DNA from 2 places in the Delftia sp. DLF01 genome. Region 1 is predicted to be linked to the other one. Evidence: riboswitches for the same ligand, from Rfam matches in the RefSeq annotation. Region 1 holds a riboswitch; the other holds the start of a gene.
The links. Region 1 has a riboswitch for glycine ahead of gcvT (glycine cleavage system aminomethyltransferase GcvT). Riboswitches for the same ligand answer to the same signal wherever they lie in the genome.

Region 1 (7,397 bases):
CTGACCGTGGGCAGCCGTGCCATTGGCGACCTGCGCCGCCACAAAACGCTGCGCCGTTTCGCTCCGCCGCTGGAGCTGCCCCGGTTTGCCTACCAGCAGGCCTGGCATGTGCGCAAGCAGGGGGATGCCATGCACCGGTGGCTGCGCAACTCGATGGCGCAGTGCTGTACTGCGCAGAAGTAAACGCAGGCCGCAGCCTCAGGCTGCCACCACCCCCCTCAGCAACTGCTTCTGTATCTTCCCGCTGGCCGTCTTGGGCAGGGCCTCGCGGAAGTGGTAGCGGCGCGGGCGCTTGTAGGCGGCCAGGCGGTCGCCGTGGACCAGGAAGGCGTCCAGCGCCTCGGCCGTGGGCGTGGCGCCAGGCTTGGCAACCACGTGGGCGGCGACGATCTGGCCCCAGCGCTCGTCGGCCTCGCCGATGACGGCGACCTCGAGCACGTCGGCATGCTCGACCAGCGCGTCTTCCACCTCACGCGGATAGACGTTTTCGGCGCCCGAATTGATCATGTAGTCGATGCGGTCGCGGATCCAGAGGTAGCCGTCGTCGTCGATGTGGCCCAGGTCGCCCGTGTGGTACCAGCCGTGCGCCAGGGCGCGGGTGTTGGCGTCGTGGCGGTTGAGGTAGCCGGCCATCATGCAGGGGCCGCGCACCAGGATCTCGCCCACCTCGCCGGGCAGGCAGGCCTCGGCCGGATCGGTGGGGGCGTTGTCTTCGCGCAGGCGGGCCACGATGAGGTCATGGCCCATGGAGGGCAGCCCGGCCGAGCCCGCGTGCGAGAGTTGCTCGCCCGGCAGGAGGATGGACATGCAGGGCCCCATCTCGGTGGTGCCGTAGACCTGGACCAGGTCGCTGCCGACCTTGCGCGTCCATTCACGGATCAGGTGGGGCGCCATGGAGGCGCCGCCGTACTCCACCAGCCGCAGCGCGGGCGCCTGCTCAGGCGAGGCAATGGGGTCGGCCAGCAGCATGGTGACCATGGTGGGCGCCGCGAAGAAGAAGCTCACGCGCTCTTCGCGGATCAGGCGCCAGGCCTCGGTCACATCAAAGCGCCGCAGCAGCACCTGGGTGGCCCCGGCCTGCAGGCGCGGCAAAAAGCTGGTGTGCAGCTCGGCCGTGTGGTTGAGCGGCGCCATGGCCAGGCCCACGTCGTCGCGCGTGAACTGCATGGTCTGGTGCATGAGGGCGTTGTGCGCCAGCTTGCTGCGGTGCGTATGCAGCACGCCCTTGGGCCGGCCCGTGGTGCCGCTGGTGTACATGAGGATGCAGGGGTCGCTCTCGCGCACATGGGCCTGGGGCGGCACGCTGCTGCGGCCCCTGGCCAGGGCGGACAGGCGCTGCGTGGCCCAGACCGGCAGCGGGTCGGCCGGCGCATCGTCGGCAAAGATCCAGTGCTCGATGCCCGTGCCAGTGCCGCCGCCTTCGGCCTTGAGCAGGGCCTGGGCGCGTGCGGCCACCTCGCCGCCCTCGTGCTCGAACACCAGGGCGCGCGCAGCACCGTCCTTGAGGATGAAGGCCAGCTCCTGCGCCGCCAGCCGGTAGTTGATGGGGTTGAAGATGGCGCCCAGGCGCGCGGCCGCCAGCATGGTGAAGGCAAAGGCCGGCGTGTTGTAGAGAAAGGCCGCGACCACGTCGCCATGGCCTATGCCCAGCTCGGCCAGGCCATGGGCGTGGCGGTTGACTTCGGCATCGAGCTGGGCGTAGGTCCAGGCGCGGCGCTCGCCGCCCTCCCACGCGACCAGGGCTTCCTTGTTCGGCAGGTAACGTGCCGGCCAGGCCAATGTGTCTCCCAGCGTCTGCTGCATGTGCGCTTCTTCCTTCTCGCTCACGAGATTTCATATATCGATGCATCTCAATGTAGGAGATTTTTTAGACAGTTATGCAATTTGCAAATGCATCCATGCAGGCAAGCGCATGGACCGGCAGTCGGCCCGCGGAAATCCCGAAGCCGCGCGGACGCTGGCCGCAGCTAGAATGCGCCGGTCAGGAGAGAGTGCCCGCCCGGCCGCGATGGTCACAGGCAGCGGCACCGCCGAAGGCGCAGGGTTCGTCCCGAACGCTCAGGCAAAAGGACTGGCACCGCCTGCCGCCACGGCCGCAGGCGTTCCTAGCTGGAGAGAGATGCAGGGCACGGCGGTGTGCCCCATCCACCGAAGGAGCAAGCCCCACGCATGGAAGGTGCGGGTGAATCTCTCAGGTAAAGCGGACAGCAGGGCAGGACATCCCGGGATTCCGGGATGGCGTTGTGCCTTGCCCCTTGCCGAAAAGAGAGTCCCTCCTTGACCGCTGCCTCCACCACCGATCTGCTCAAGACCCCGCTGTTCGACCTGCACCAGGAACTGGGCGCGCGCATGGTGCCGTTTGCAGGCTACTCCATGCCCGTGCAATACCCGCAGGGGCTGATGGCCGAGCACCTGCACACGCGCGAGGCGGCAGGCCTGTTCGATGTCTCGCACATGGGCCAGATCAGCCTGCGCGGCCCGGATGCCGGCGCGGCGCTGGAATCGCTGCTGCCCATGGAGGTGCTGGGCCTGGGCGAACACCGCCAGCGCTACGGCCTGCTGCTCAATGATGCGGGCGGCATTCTGGACGACCTGATGTTCGTGCGCCGCGAGGACGACCTGTTCCTGATCGTCAACGGCGCCTGCAAGCATGAAGACCTGGCGCACATCCAGGCCCGCATCGGCCAGCGCTGTGAAATCGAGCCCCAGTTCGACCGGGGCCTGCTGGCGCTGCAGGGCCCGCAGGCAGCAGCCGCCATGGAGCGCCTGCTGCCCGACACGGCCGGGCTGGTGTTCATGACGGGCGGCTACTTCGACTGGGAAGGCGCCGAGCTGTACATCACGCGCAGCGGCTATACCGGCGAGGACGGCTTAGAGATCTCCCTGCCCGCCAGCCACGCCGAAGCCTTTGCCCGTGCCCTGCTGGCCCAGCCCGAAGTCAGGCCCGTGGGCCTGGGCGCGCGCAATTCGCTGCGCCTGGAAGCCGGCCTGTGCCTGTACGGCAACGATCTGGACACGACCACCACCCCGGCCGAGGCCGCCCTGAACTGGGCCGTGCAGAAGGTCCGCCGCATTGGTGGCGAGCGCGAAGGCGGCTTTCCCGGCGCGGCCACCGTGCTGGCCCAGCTGCAGTCGCCCGAGCTGCTCACGCGCAAGCGCGTGGGCCTGGTGGCCCTGGAGCGCGTACCCGTGCGCGAAGGCACGGAGCTGCTGGATGCCAGCGGCCGCAAGGTCGGCCAGGTCACCAGCGGCCTGCTGTCGCCCACGCTGAACCAGCCCGTGGCACTGGCCTATGTGGAGCCGGGCAGCGCCGCCATCGGCACCACGCTGCAGGCCATGGTGCGCGGCAAGGCCGTGCCCATGCAGGTGCAGGCCACGCCCTTCGTGGCGCCCCGCTATCACCGCGGTTGAGGACAGCCTGCGCGCTTGGCGTGGATCGAGTTCGGCGGATTCGTTTTTCCTGCCATCGCATGCCGCTACAGTGCGCACTGACCTTTCTCAAACCGCCTTTCACAGGTTTCTTTTTCAGTTTCTATCGGAGCAAGCCATGAGCATCCAGTATTCCAAGGACCACGAATGGATCAACGCCGCCAACCCTGACGCGGCCATCGTCGGCATCACCCTGCACGCACAGGATGCGCTGGGCGACGTGGTGTTCGTCGATCTGCCCGCCGTGGGCACCAGCTTCAACCAAGGCGATGTGGCCGGCGTGGTCGAGTCCGTCAAGGCCGCTGCCGATGTCTACATGCCCGTCAGCGGCGAGATCGTCGAAGTCAACGAAGCCCTGCGCGACGACCCCTCCCTGGCCAACAGCGATCCGCTGGGCGAAGGCTGGTTCTTCAAGGTCAAGCTCAGCGACGCAGGCCAGCTGGCCGCGCTGCTCGACGAAGCCGCCTACACGGCCTTCGCACAGAGCAACTGACGCCACTTTCCGGCCAGGACGGGCGCCAGGGCCCGCCCTGGCGCTTTTCAGCTTTTGAGACAGGTCCCTCCATGCTGATGTCCTCCACCCAGCCCCTTGCCGCCCTCGAGAACGCCACCGAATTCGTGGCCCGCCATATCGGCATTGCGCCCGAAAACGAGGCCCACATGCTCAGCGCCATTGGCGCGGCATCGCGCGATGCGCTGATCGACGCCATCGTCCCGCCCTCCATCCGGCGCCACCAGCCCATGGCGCTGCCGCCAGCGGCCACCGAGGCACAGGCGCTGGCCGAACTCAAGGCGCTGGCAGGCCGCAACCAGCTGCTCAAAAGCTTCATCGGCCAGGGCTACTACGGCACGCACACGCCCGGCGTCATCCTGCGCAACATTCTGGAGAACCCCGCCTGGTACACGGCCTACACGCCCTACCAGGCCGAGATCTCGCAAGGCCGCATGGAGGCCCTGGTCAACTTCCAGACCATGGTCTGCGACCTGACGGCCATGCCGATTGCCAACGCCTCCATGCTGGACGAGGCCACGGCGGCCGCCGAGGCCATGACGCTGGCCAAGCGCTCCGTCAAAAGCAAGAGCAACCGTTTCGTGGTGGCGGGCGATGCCCACCCCCAGACTATCGAAGTCATCCAGACGCGCGCCGCGCCGCTGGGCATCGAGGTGCTGCTGGCCAACTCGCTGGAGGAATGGAACCAGCTGATGGACGGCGACTACTTCGCCGTGCTGGCCCAGTACCCCGCCACCAGCGGCCGCATTGACGATCTGCGCGCCGACGTGGAAAAGGCCCACGGCAAGCAGGCCGCCCTCATCGTGGCCACCGACCTGCTGGCGCTGACCCTGATCACGCCGCCCGGCGAATGGGGTGCCGACATCGTGGTGGGCACCACCCAGCGCTTTGGCATGCCCATGGGCGCAGGCGGCCCGCACGCCGCCTTCATGGCCTGCCGCGACGAGTTCAAGCGCTCCCTGCCCGGCCGCCTGGTCGGCGTGAGCGTGGACGTGCATGGCAAGCCCGCCTACCGCCTGGCACTGCAGACGCGCGAGCAGCACATCCGCCGCGAAAAGGCCACCTCCAACATCTGCACGGCCCAGGTGCTGCCCGCCGTGGTGGCCAGCATGTACGCCGTCTACCACGGCCCCGAGGGCCTGGAGCGCATCGCCCGCCGCGTGGCCTCGTACACGGCCATCCTGGCGCGCGGCCTGGCCGAGCTGGGCGCGCCGCTGCGCGAGGTGCCCAGCTTCGACACGCTGAGCCTGCACACGGGTGCGGCCACACAGGCCATCGTGGAGCGTGCCGTGTCCCTGGGCGCCAACCTGCGCGTGTATTTCAAGGAATACCTGTGCATCTCGCTGGACGAGACCACCACGCGCGCCGATGTCGAGCTGCTGTGGAAGATCTTCGCCCGGGACGGCCAGGCCCTGCCCAGCTTCGCCGCCTTCGAAAAGGGCGTGGAGCCGCTGATCCCTGACGGCCTGCGCCGCAGCAGCGATTTCCTCACGCACCCGGTGTTCAACACCCACCGCTCCGAGACCGCCATGCTGCGCTACATCCGCCAGCTGTCGGACAAGGACCTGGCGCTGGACCGCAGCATGATTCCGCTGGGCTCCTGCACCATGAAGCTCAACGCCACCAGCGAGATGATTCCCATCACCTGGCCCGAGTTCGCCCAGGTGCACCCCTTTGCCCCGGCCGACCAGCAGCAGGGCTATGCGGAACTGGACAAGCAGTTGCGCGACTGGCTGTGCCAGGCCACGGGCTACGCCGGCATCAGCCTGCAGCCCAATGCCGGCAGCCAGGGCGAGTACGCGGGCCTGCTGGCCATCAAGGGCTGGCATGCGAGCCGGGGCCAGTCGCACCGCAACGTCTGCCTGATTCCCAGCAGCGCCCACGGCACCAACCCCGCCAGCGCGCAGATGGTGGGCATGCAGGTGGTGGTCACCGCCTGCGATGCCAACGGCAACGTCGATATGGCGGACCTGGCGGCCAAGTGCGAGCAGCACAGTGCCAACCTGGCCTGCATCATGATCACCTACCCCAGCACGCACGGCGTGTTCGAGACCCAGGTCAAGGAGCTGTGCAAGCTGGTGCATGACCACGGCGGGCGCGTCTACGTGGACGGCGCCAACATGAACGCCCTGGTGGGCCTGGCCGCGCCGGGCAGCTTCGGCGGCGATGTCAGCCACCTGAACCTGCACAAGACCTTCTGCATTCCGCACGGCGGCGGCGGCCCGGGCGTGGGCCCCGTCTGCGTGGTCGAGGACCTCGTCCCCTTCCTGCCCGGCCATGCCACGGCGGGCCTTGCGGGCGGCACGGGTGCCATCAGTGCCGCACCGCTGGGCAATGCGGCCGTGCTGCCCATCAGCTGGATGTACATCCGCATGATGGGCGCCCAGGGCCTGACCCTGGCCACCGAGACCGCCATCCTCAGCGCCAACTACATCAGCGCCCGGCTGCGCGACCACTACCCCACGCTGTACGCGGGCGAGCACGGCCATGTGGCGCACGAGTGCATCCTGGACCTGCGCCAGTTCAAGGAAAGCACGGGCGTCATGGCCGAGGACGTGGCCAAGCGGCTGATCGACTACGGCTTCCATGCGCCCACGCTGTCCTTCCCCGTGCCCAACACGCTGATGGTGGAGCCCACCGAAAGCGAAAGCCTGTACGAGCTGGACCGCTTCGTGGACGCGATGATCGCCATCCGCGAGGAAATCCGCGCCATCGAGCAGGGCCGCCTGCCCCAGGACGACAACCCGCTCAAGAACGCGCCGCACACGGCCGAGACGCTGCTGGCCTCGGAATGGGCCCACCCCTACAGCCGCGAGGCCGCTGCCTACCCGGTGGCTGCCCTGCGCCAGTCCAAGTACTGGTGCCCGGTGGGCCGCGTGGACAACGTCTACGGCGACCGCAACCTGTACTGCAGCTGCATCCCCGTGGACGCTTACCTGAGCTGAAGCACCTGCCACCGAAAGGGGCGCTTGTGGCGCCCCGCCTGGCGCGCGTACACTGCGGCCCTGCCCGCGCCGGGCTCCGGTAATCTGCCGGACGCCGGGCGCGGGCCACCAGGATTTGTGCGGCATGTGCCGCTTTCCCCAGCGCCAGCCCGCGATGAGCAGCCCAGACCATTCCGATCCGCCTCGCGACGACGAGCACCTGCCCCTGCATGCGCTGCTGGCGCCCGGCGCCGACCTGCCCCCCGTCGAACGCTTCCCCCTCTTCCAGCCCGAAGACGACCCGCTGCAGGCCCTGGTGGCCGAGCTGCGCAACTACCAGCGCGAACTGGAAATCCAGAACCGCGTGCTGGACTACAGCCAGGCCGTGGCCGAAAGCGCCTCCGAGCGCTTCGAGGCCCTGTTCGCCAGCATTCCCCTGCCCCTGCTGGTGGTGGACGAGCACGACATGGTGGTGCAGGCCAACGCCATGGCGCACAGCGCCTTCCAGCCCTCCGAGCATGACCGGCTGCTGG
Region 2 (7,397 bases), on a different contig from region 1:
GGCCTGGTGTACCTGTCCCACGCGCATGCCGCCCATGCAAGACCGTTGCTGCAGCATCTGGCCAGGGCCTTGCCCCATGTGGCGGACTGGGCTGGCTGCTCGGCCGGTGGCGTGCTGGCCATGTCCCATGAATACCTGTCCGGTTCCGCGCTCGCGGTGATGCTGCTCGATGTGCCGGCGGCGCACTACCGCCTGTATTCGGGCCTGGCGCCGTTGCATGCGCCGGGCGGCGAGGCCGGGTTCACGGCCCATTCGGCCCTGGTCCATGCCGGAGGCGGCCAGCCCGAGCTGGCCGAGTTGCTGTACGAGCTGTCCGAGCGCACCGAGTCCGGCCTGCTGTTCGGCGGCGTGGGCGATGACGGGGACGATGGCGTGGAGGGCGTACAGATCGCCTGCCGCACCGAGGACCTGCATGCGCAGCATGCGGATGCGCGCGGCATTTTTAGCGGAGGCTTCTCGGGCGTGGCCTTCGGTGCGGGCGTGCCCTGCATCACGGGCATGGCCCAGGGCTGCGTGCCGCTGGGCGAGGGCCTGGAGATCACCGAGGCGCGCGGCGCCCTGGTCACCGGGCTCAATGGCGATCCGGCCTTGCAGCGCCTGCTGCAACTGCTGGGCGTGGAGCTGGAAGGCAGCGACTGGCAGCCCGCGCTGACCACGGTGCGCAGCACGCTGGCGGCCATTGCGCCGCCGGGCCGGGGCATGGCCCACGGCGTGCTCACCGAAGAGGCCCAGGTGCTGACCCTGGTCGGGCTGGACCCGCTGCGCCAGGGCGTGGCCCTGTCATCGGCCGTGGAGGCCGGGCATTCGGTGATCTTCTGCCGCCGCCAGGCCCAGGTCGCGCGCCAGGAACTGCTGCAACTGGGCGCTGCGCTGCGCGATGCGGCGGAGCCCGAGGAGGCGGCGCCCGAAGGCGAGGCACAGCCCCGCATCCGTGGCGCCATCTACATCAGTTGCCGGGGCCGCGGCGGCGGCCTGTTCGGCGGCCCCGATGCCGAGCTGCGCACCCTGCGCCACGCACTGGGCGATGTGCCATTGATCGGCTTCGTCGCCGAAGCCGAGATCATGGACGCCCGCCTGCACCGCTTCGCCGGGGTGTTGACGGTGTTCACTGCCTAGGCGTCGTACACGCCGTACACACCGTCTGCACCTCAGACCGCGCGCGGGCGCACCGTGCCTGCGCTGCGATCCGGGTCCATGGCTGCGGCTCCCAGAAAATCGAAATCCACGGCCGGCTGCCTGCCGCTGACCAGATCGGCCAGCGCCATGCCGGAGCCGCAGGCATGGGTCCAGCCCAGCGTGCCGTGGCCGGTGTTCAGGAACAGGTTGGCGATGGGCGAGCGTCCGATCAGCGGCACATTGCTGGGCGTGGCGGGGCGCAGGCCGCTCCAGAACTGGGCGCGCCCGGTATCGCCGGCGCCGGGGAACAGCTGCTGCACGCGCCGCACGATGGCCTCGCAGCGCACGGGGTCCAGGTTGCGGTCGTAGCCGTTGAACTCGGCCGTGCCGGCAATGCGCAGGCGGTCGCCCTGCGCGCCGGTGTAGCGCGAGAACACCAGCTTGAACTCATCGTCCGTGAGGCTGACCTGGTAGGCCTTGGCGGGGTCCAGCACCGGCAGGGTCACGGAGTAGCCCTTGGCCGGGTAGATGGGCAGGCGCAGCCCCAGCGGCTGGGCCAGCAGCGGGCTGAACGAGCCCATGGCCAGCACATAGGCGTCGCCCTGGATGCGTTCGTAGCGGCCATCGGCATTGGTCACCTCCACATGGTCAATATGGCGGCTTGCGCCCGCACCCGTGGTGCGCAGCGCCATGACGTGGTGGCCGTGGCGGAACTGCACGCCCGTGGTGGTGGCAATGCGTGCCAGCTCGCGCGTGAAGAGGTTGGCGTCGCCCGATTCATCCTCGGCCGTATAGGTGGCGCCCGCTATCTGCCCGCGCACATGGGCCAGGGCCGGCTCCAGGCGCACGGCTTCGTCGGCGTCGATCAGGCGGCGGTCGCAGCCCAGGGCCTGCATCTGCTCGGTGGGCTTGAGAGCGCCCTCGAACTCGCGGGCGTTCGTGTAGAAGTGCAGGATGCCCTGCATGCGCTGCTCGTACTGGATGCCGGTGTCCGACCGCAGCTGCTGCAGGGCCTCGCGGCTGTAGGTGCCCAGGCGAACGATCTGCTGGATGTTGTGGCGCGTGCGCGCGGGCGTGCAGTTGCGCAGGAAGGACAGGCCCCAGAGCCACTGGCGCATGTCGGCGCGCAGGCGGAACAGCAGGGGGGCGTCCTGCCGGCCCAGCCAGCCCAGCAACTTCAGCGGTGCGCCGGGGTTGGCCCAGGGTTCGGCATGGCTGACCGAGATCTGCCCGCCGTTGGCAAAGCTGGTTTCGGCGCCGGGCGCAGCCTGGCGGTCGATGACGGTCACTTCATGACCGAGAGATTGCAGATAGTAGGCCGAGGCGGTGCCGATCAGGCCGGCTCCGAGAACGATGACGCGCATGACAATGCCCTTTCAAAGGCATGTGCCGGTCACGCGGAAGCTGGTAGCTATGGATTCAATAGCAAGCAGCCGGCGTCCGTCGTGACGCAGCTGCCGCTCCCCCTGTCCTTGGTACCTGAGAGATTCACCGCCGTCCATGGGAACGGGGCTTGCTCCTTCGGTGCGCCGCATATTGCGTGCGGCGGCTCTCCAGACGGCATGTTGTGTTTGCAGTACGGAACCTGAGCGTGTATGGGAGTTTGCGCCTTCGGTGAGGCTCGGCACCGTGGTGCCCGCCTGCTCTCCTGCAGGGGCGATTCTATGTGGCTTGCGCAGCCGGTTCCAGTCGTACTGGGGATACCACCAGTTACTACCTGTATGTGGTGTGGCCGATTCAGGGTATTCCCTATATCGCTCAAGCGCCTCCCTCGTAGCGCTGGCACGAGCCTTCGATTTCATGTAAAAAAACTATTGAAATAGAAAAAAACATGATTTAGCCTATCGATGTGTGCAGTGGTTTGTCAGTGCATGTTCTGGTCGATTGGACCTGCATGGGTTAACCATGAGTTGTGTATATGTCTGATAGGCGACTTACCGTTGCACAGGTGCAGGTCCATGGAAACTGGCCCGGCACTGAAAAAATACAAGCACGGTGAATATGGTTTGTGGAGGGAGGAATGATTTGCGTCGCAAACCCGACTGAAGGTGTGTCCGGCTCAATGGGCAGCGGAGCAGCTCGCAAACGTTGATGGAAATCCACCTTTTTGATTGACGCGCAGGATCTGCGCGAAACATTTTGCTTCCAACCTCACCGGCTGCAAGGTGAGTTGTGAGCTCGTGATTCAAATAGAACTATTCGAGGTACGGCGATGCAAATGCGCTGGGTACAACTGATGGCCATTGCCATTGGGAAAATCATTTTCCTGTCATATCTCCTTGAGAAAACGGGGAATATCATGCATGCTCTCAATCGCCTGCCTGGTTCGGCATTTTTTCGCAAGTGGCGTGCAGCGAAGTGCCTTTTCTCTTTGCTGCTGCTTTCATGCGCGGGTATCTCATCCACGGCACTCGCGGCGACCATCGTTTTCACGGTCACCGACAACAGCGACGCTCCAAATGCCAATGCAACGACACCAACCACCTGTGTCAGCACGCTGGGGGGTACCTTTGCTGGCGCATGTACGCTGCGAGCGGCCATTCAGGCAGCCAACTACACGCTACAAACGCTGGATCCGAGTGCCGATGTTTCCATCGTCTTTGCGCCGACACTGTCTACGTCGGTACGAACCATACAGAGCGGGACATCCAAGGATGCGGCGGGAAACCTCCATCCGTATGTCGACAATCAGACGGTTTACGTGCGCTGTGCCAACACATTCGTCAGCGGAGCCCAGTCCGGCGCCGTGACGGGAGCCACCAATGCCTGTGGTCAAACCCAGATGATCAGCGGCGGCGATACGGGCACCACCACTGGTGCCGGTGGTGCCTGGTACTGGCTCAAAGGCACCGTGCCAGCCGGCACGGGCTCATTGACCATCGATTTCGGGGGAGTCATACAAGTCCAGAACTGGGCGGACTCCGCCTGGGAAACTTTTTATCTTGGTGGGAAGAACATCACGCTCACCAATTCGCCCAACATGACCTGTGGCGAAGCGGTATTCGTCGTTGGCTCCCCGGCGAACAATGTCACCATTGATCGCGTCGGCCTGGTGAATGTGGCGCCAACCCCTGCGGGAGAGGGGACGCCGTTCAACTGCGAGCTGTACGCGGAGATTCATCAAGGCGCACAAAACGTATTCTTTACCAATAGCACGATCAATTCCGCGATATGGAATGGAAATTACGGCAATAACAAGGGCTCGGCCATTTCCGTTGCCGCAAGCAACGGTGCAGGCACGGTTTCCAACATCGTTGTCGATAATTTCACGGTAACGAATCTGCCCAACCCTATCGGGGGAATGCAGCTTGAGCAGTTTTTCCAGGTCATGTCGAACATGACCGTCAACGGATTGACGATCAAAAATTCGAATATCGCACTGAGCCCGACTGGTGGAAATGCGCCCAGGGCCGTGGTGTCGGTTGATGGAACGATCAGCCTGGCCAATGGAATTGGTCTGGCCGTGACGGGTAATACCTTCTCGCTGCCTATCGCCGCCTATACCGGGTCATCGCCAACGCATGTGTCGGCACCAACGGTGAATACGGCAGCCTCAGGCACGACGCAGGTAGTGACGGTGACCGATAACAACTTCACTGGCGGCGGGGACGGGGTGAATATCGGTGGTACGGGTACGGCACCAGGATTGATTGGCAACAACAAGATGACAAGCCAGTCGAGAAGTGCCATTCGTATCACTACGCGTGATTTCTTCAAGATTTCTCAGAACACGCTGTTTTCCGTGCCTGTGGCTGCAAACTCAGGCATCAGTTTGCTGACGACGGGCAATGGACAAACCGGATGGACCCCCACCCTTGGCGTTGGCGCCAGTGACACCGCCGCCTGCACCTGGACATTCAATATCACGGCAAATGCCAATGCGAGCGAGCCGGCACCGTATACGGTGGAAGCCTTTTGGTCGCCGACCGGCGCGGGCGTCAACGATGCGCAGGTCTATCTGGGCTCCGAAACCATGGCCGGAGCCTCGGGAACGCTGACCGTTCCTTCGTATCTCAGCGGCCAGGTGCGAGTCACAGTGACGGACAGCAATTCCGGCGGAGCCCAGACCTCGCAGCTTTCAACGGCGGCAAGCGTCACCGGTTTTCCCTGTGCCCTGAAATCTGGCGTTCTGGCGACGACCAACAATCAACCTGTCGGCAGCAGCGACTTGCTGGAGGTCTACATTGTTGACGGCCAAGGCAATGCCTGGACGGGGGGCAGTGACACCGTTACCTTCGCAGCGCCGCCTGCAGGTGTCACGTTCAATGGCAGTTCCGCCGCAGTCAGCTGCACGACCAACTCCAGCGGAAAGTGCGCGTCTCCCATCAATGCCAGCAGCAGTGTCGCCGGAACATTCACGACACCCGTGACCTTGTCGTCGTCAGTCGCTGGTGCCACGTTCTCCAATCTTCCATTGGGTGGAAGTCCGGTATCTGGCGCAGTGACCTATCAGCCTTCGCCGGTTGCTTACAGCTTCACCGGGCTGCCGGCCAGCACGAGTGGGTCTGAAATCGCCGCGAGTCCGCCATCGATTGCGGCCAACGGCGTCTCCACCAGCACCTTGGCCGTGCAGTTGAAGGATGCTTTAGGCAACCTTGTCACCACCTGTACCGATACGGTGGCCTTCACCCTCAATGCGGGGACGCAAGGCGTTCCTGCCGTCAGCGTCACGGGCTGCAGTGCCGGCATGTATACGGGGACGGTGACATCGCCGGTGCTGGTCGGCAGCGGAACCTTCGGGTTCACCATCAACGGGTCTGCGGCTGTTGCCACCGCAACGGTCTCCTATGTGGCCGCAACGCCGAGCACGAGTGCATCGACGATAGTCGCCACACCGACATCGATCGTGGCCAACGGCAGCTCCACCAGCGTGCTGCGCGTGCAACTGGTCGATGCCAGCAGCAATCCGATCAACACCTGCACGAACACGGTGGCATTCACCCTGAACGGCGGAACGCAGGGAACGCCGAGTGTGGGCGCGGCCTCATGTACTGCCGGCATCTATACGGGCACCGTCACATCGCCCACGGCGGTCGGCAGCGGGATCTTCGGATTCACCATCAACGGCTCTGCCGCAGTTGCTACGGCTTCAGTGAGCTACACGGCGGGTCCGCCAAGTACCAGCGCCTCGACCATCGTTGCGAGTCCGACCTCGATCATTGCCAATGGCACCGCAACCAGCACATTGACGGCGCAGCTCAAGGATGCGTCAGGCAATTCGATTGCAACCTGTGCCAATACGGTGGCCTTCACGCTGAACAGCGGAACACAGGGCTCGCCTGCGGTCGGCGCGGGGTCGTGCAGCGCAGGGGTGTACACGGCAACCATCACGGCACCTACCGCAGTCGGCAGTGGCACCTTTGGTTTCACCATCAATGGCTCGGCCGCCACGGCTACGGCTGTGGTGAACTACACGGCCGGCTCGCCCAGCAATGGCGCGAATGGAAACCTGATCAGTGCCAGTCCGCTCAGCGTTGTCGCAGACAACACTGCCACGAGCTCGATCAGCGTGGCCCTGCGCGATGCCAATGGCAATCCCGCCACGGATACGGTGGCACACACGATTGTCTTCACCAAAACGGGCGTGGGCACGACCACGCCAGCCGCACCCACGTGCACGATCGCGGCCAACGCCAATCCGGCCACCTGCTCCGTGACGGTGAAATCGGCCGCGGTCGGCACCGCAAGTTTCACGGCAACGGACAACGGAACGGCCGTGAGCAATGGCAGTCCGGTATCGGTCAACTTCATTGCCGGGCCGCCCAGCAATACAGCCAGTGGCAATCTGCTCAGTGCCACGCCGCTCTCGGTGATGGCCGACGGTACGAGCACCGGCACGGTGACCGTCGCACTGCAGGACGCCAATGGCAATGCAACCGTCGATACGGTCGCCCACACCATCGGCTTTGTCCATATCGGCGCCGGCACGCCGTCGGCAACTTCCTGCACGATTGCGGCCAATGCGAATCCAGCGCGCTGCTCCATCACGGTGACATCCACCGTGGCGGGTGCGGCGAGCTTCACAGCCACGGACAACAACGGCACCACCACCCAGAGCGTGGCAAACGGCAGCCCGGCCGTGATCAACTTCACGGCCAATGCCGCCGACCCCGCCAAGTCGGGGGTGCGTACCGTCACCAGTCCGGTCACGGCCAATGGCTCGGCGACAGATGTGCTTGAAGCGTTTGTGGGAGATGTCAACGGCAATCCGGTGGCCGGAAGCGTTGTCACGTTCTCTCCCACCGCAAACATCACCTTCAGCGGTACCTGCACCACCAATG

Region 2: it holds a riboswitch for glycine, as region 1 does, so the genes downstream of both, IB269_RS26615 (D-amino acid dehydrogenase) here and gcvT (glycine cleavage system aminomethyltransferase GcvT) in region 1, are expected to answer to the same signal.

What each region holds. Positions count from the first base shown of each region.
Region 1 covers NZ_JACVAZ010000001.1:1,377,924-1,385,320, reverse strand. Annotated here, with positions in the region: gene IB269_RS06050 (LysR family transcriptional regulator) at 1-183, shown strand, start outside; gene IB269_RS06045 (fatty acid--CoA ligase) at 199-1,803, opposite strand; glycine riboswitch at 1,973-2,084, shown strand; glycine riboswitch at 2,100-2,218, shown strand; gene gcvT (glycine cleavage system aminomethyltransferase GcvT) at 2,236-3,411, shown strand; gene gcvH (glycine cleavage system protein GcvH) at 3,548-3,922, shown strand; gene gcvP (aminomethyl-transferring glycine dehydrogenase) at 3,994-6,885, shown strand; gene IB269_RS06025 (PAS domain-containing sensor histidine kinase) at 7,040-7,397, shown strand, end outside.
Region 2 covers NZ_JACVAZ010000006.1:171,172-178,568, forward strand. Annotated here, with positions in the region: gene IB269_RS26610 (FIST N-terminal domain-containing protein) at 1-1,116, shown strand, start outside; gene IB269_RS26615 (D-amino acid dehydrogenase) at 1,149-2,480, opposite strand; glycine riboswitch at 2,573-2,683, opposite strand; gene IB269_RS26620 (beta strand repeat-containing protein) at 3,335-7,397, shown strand, end outside.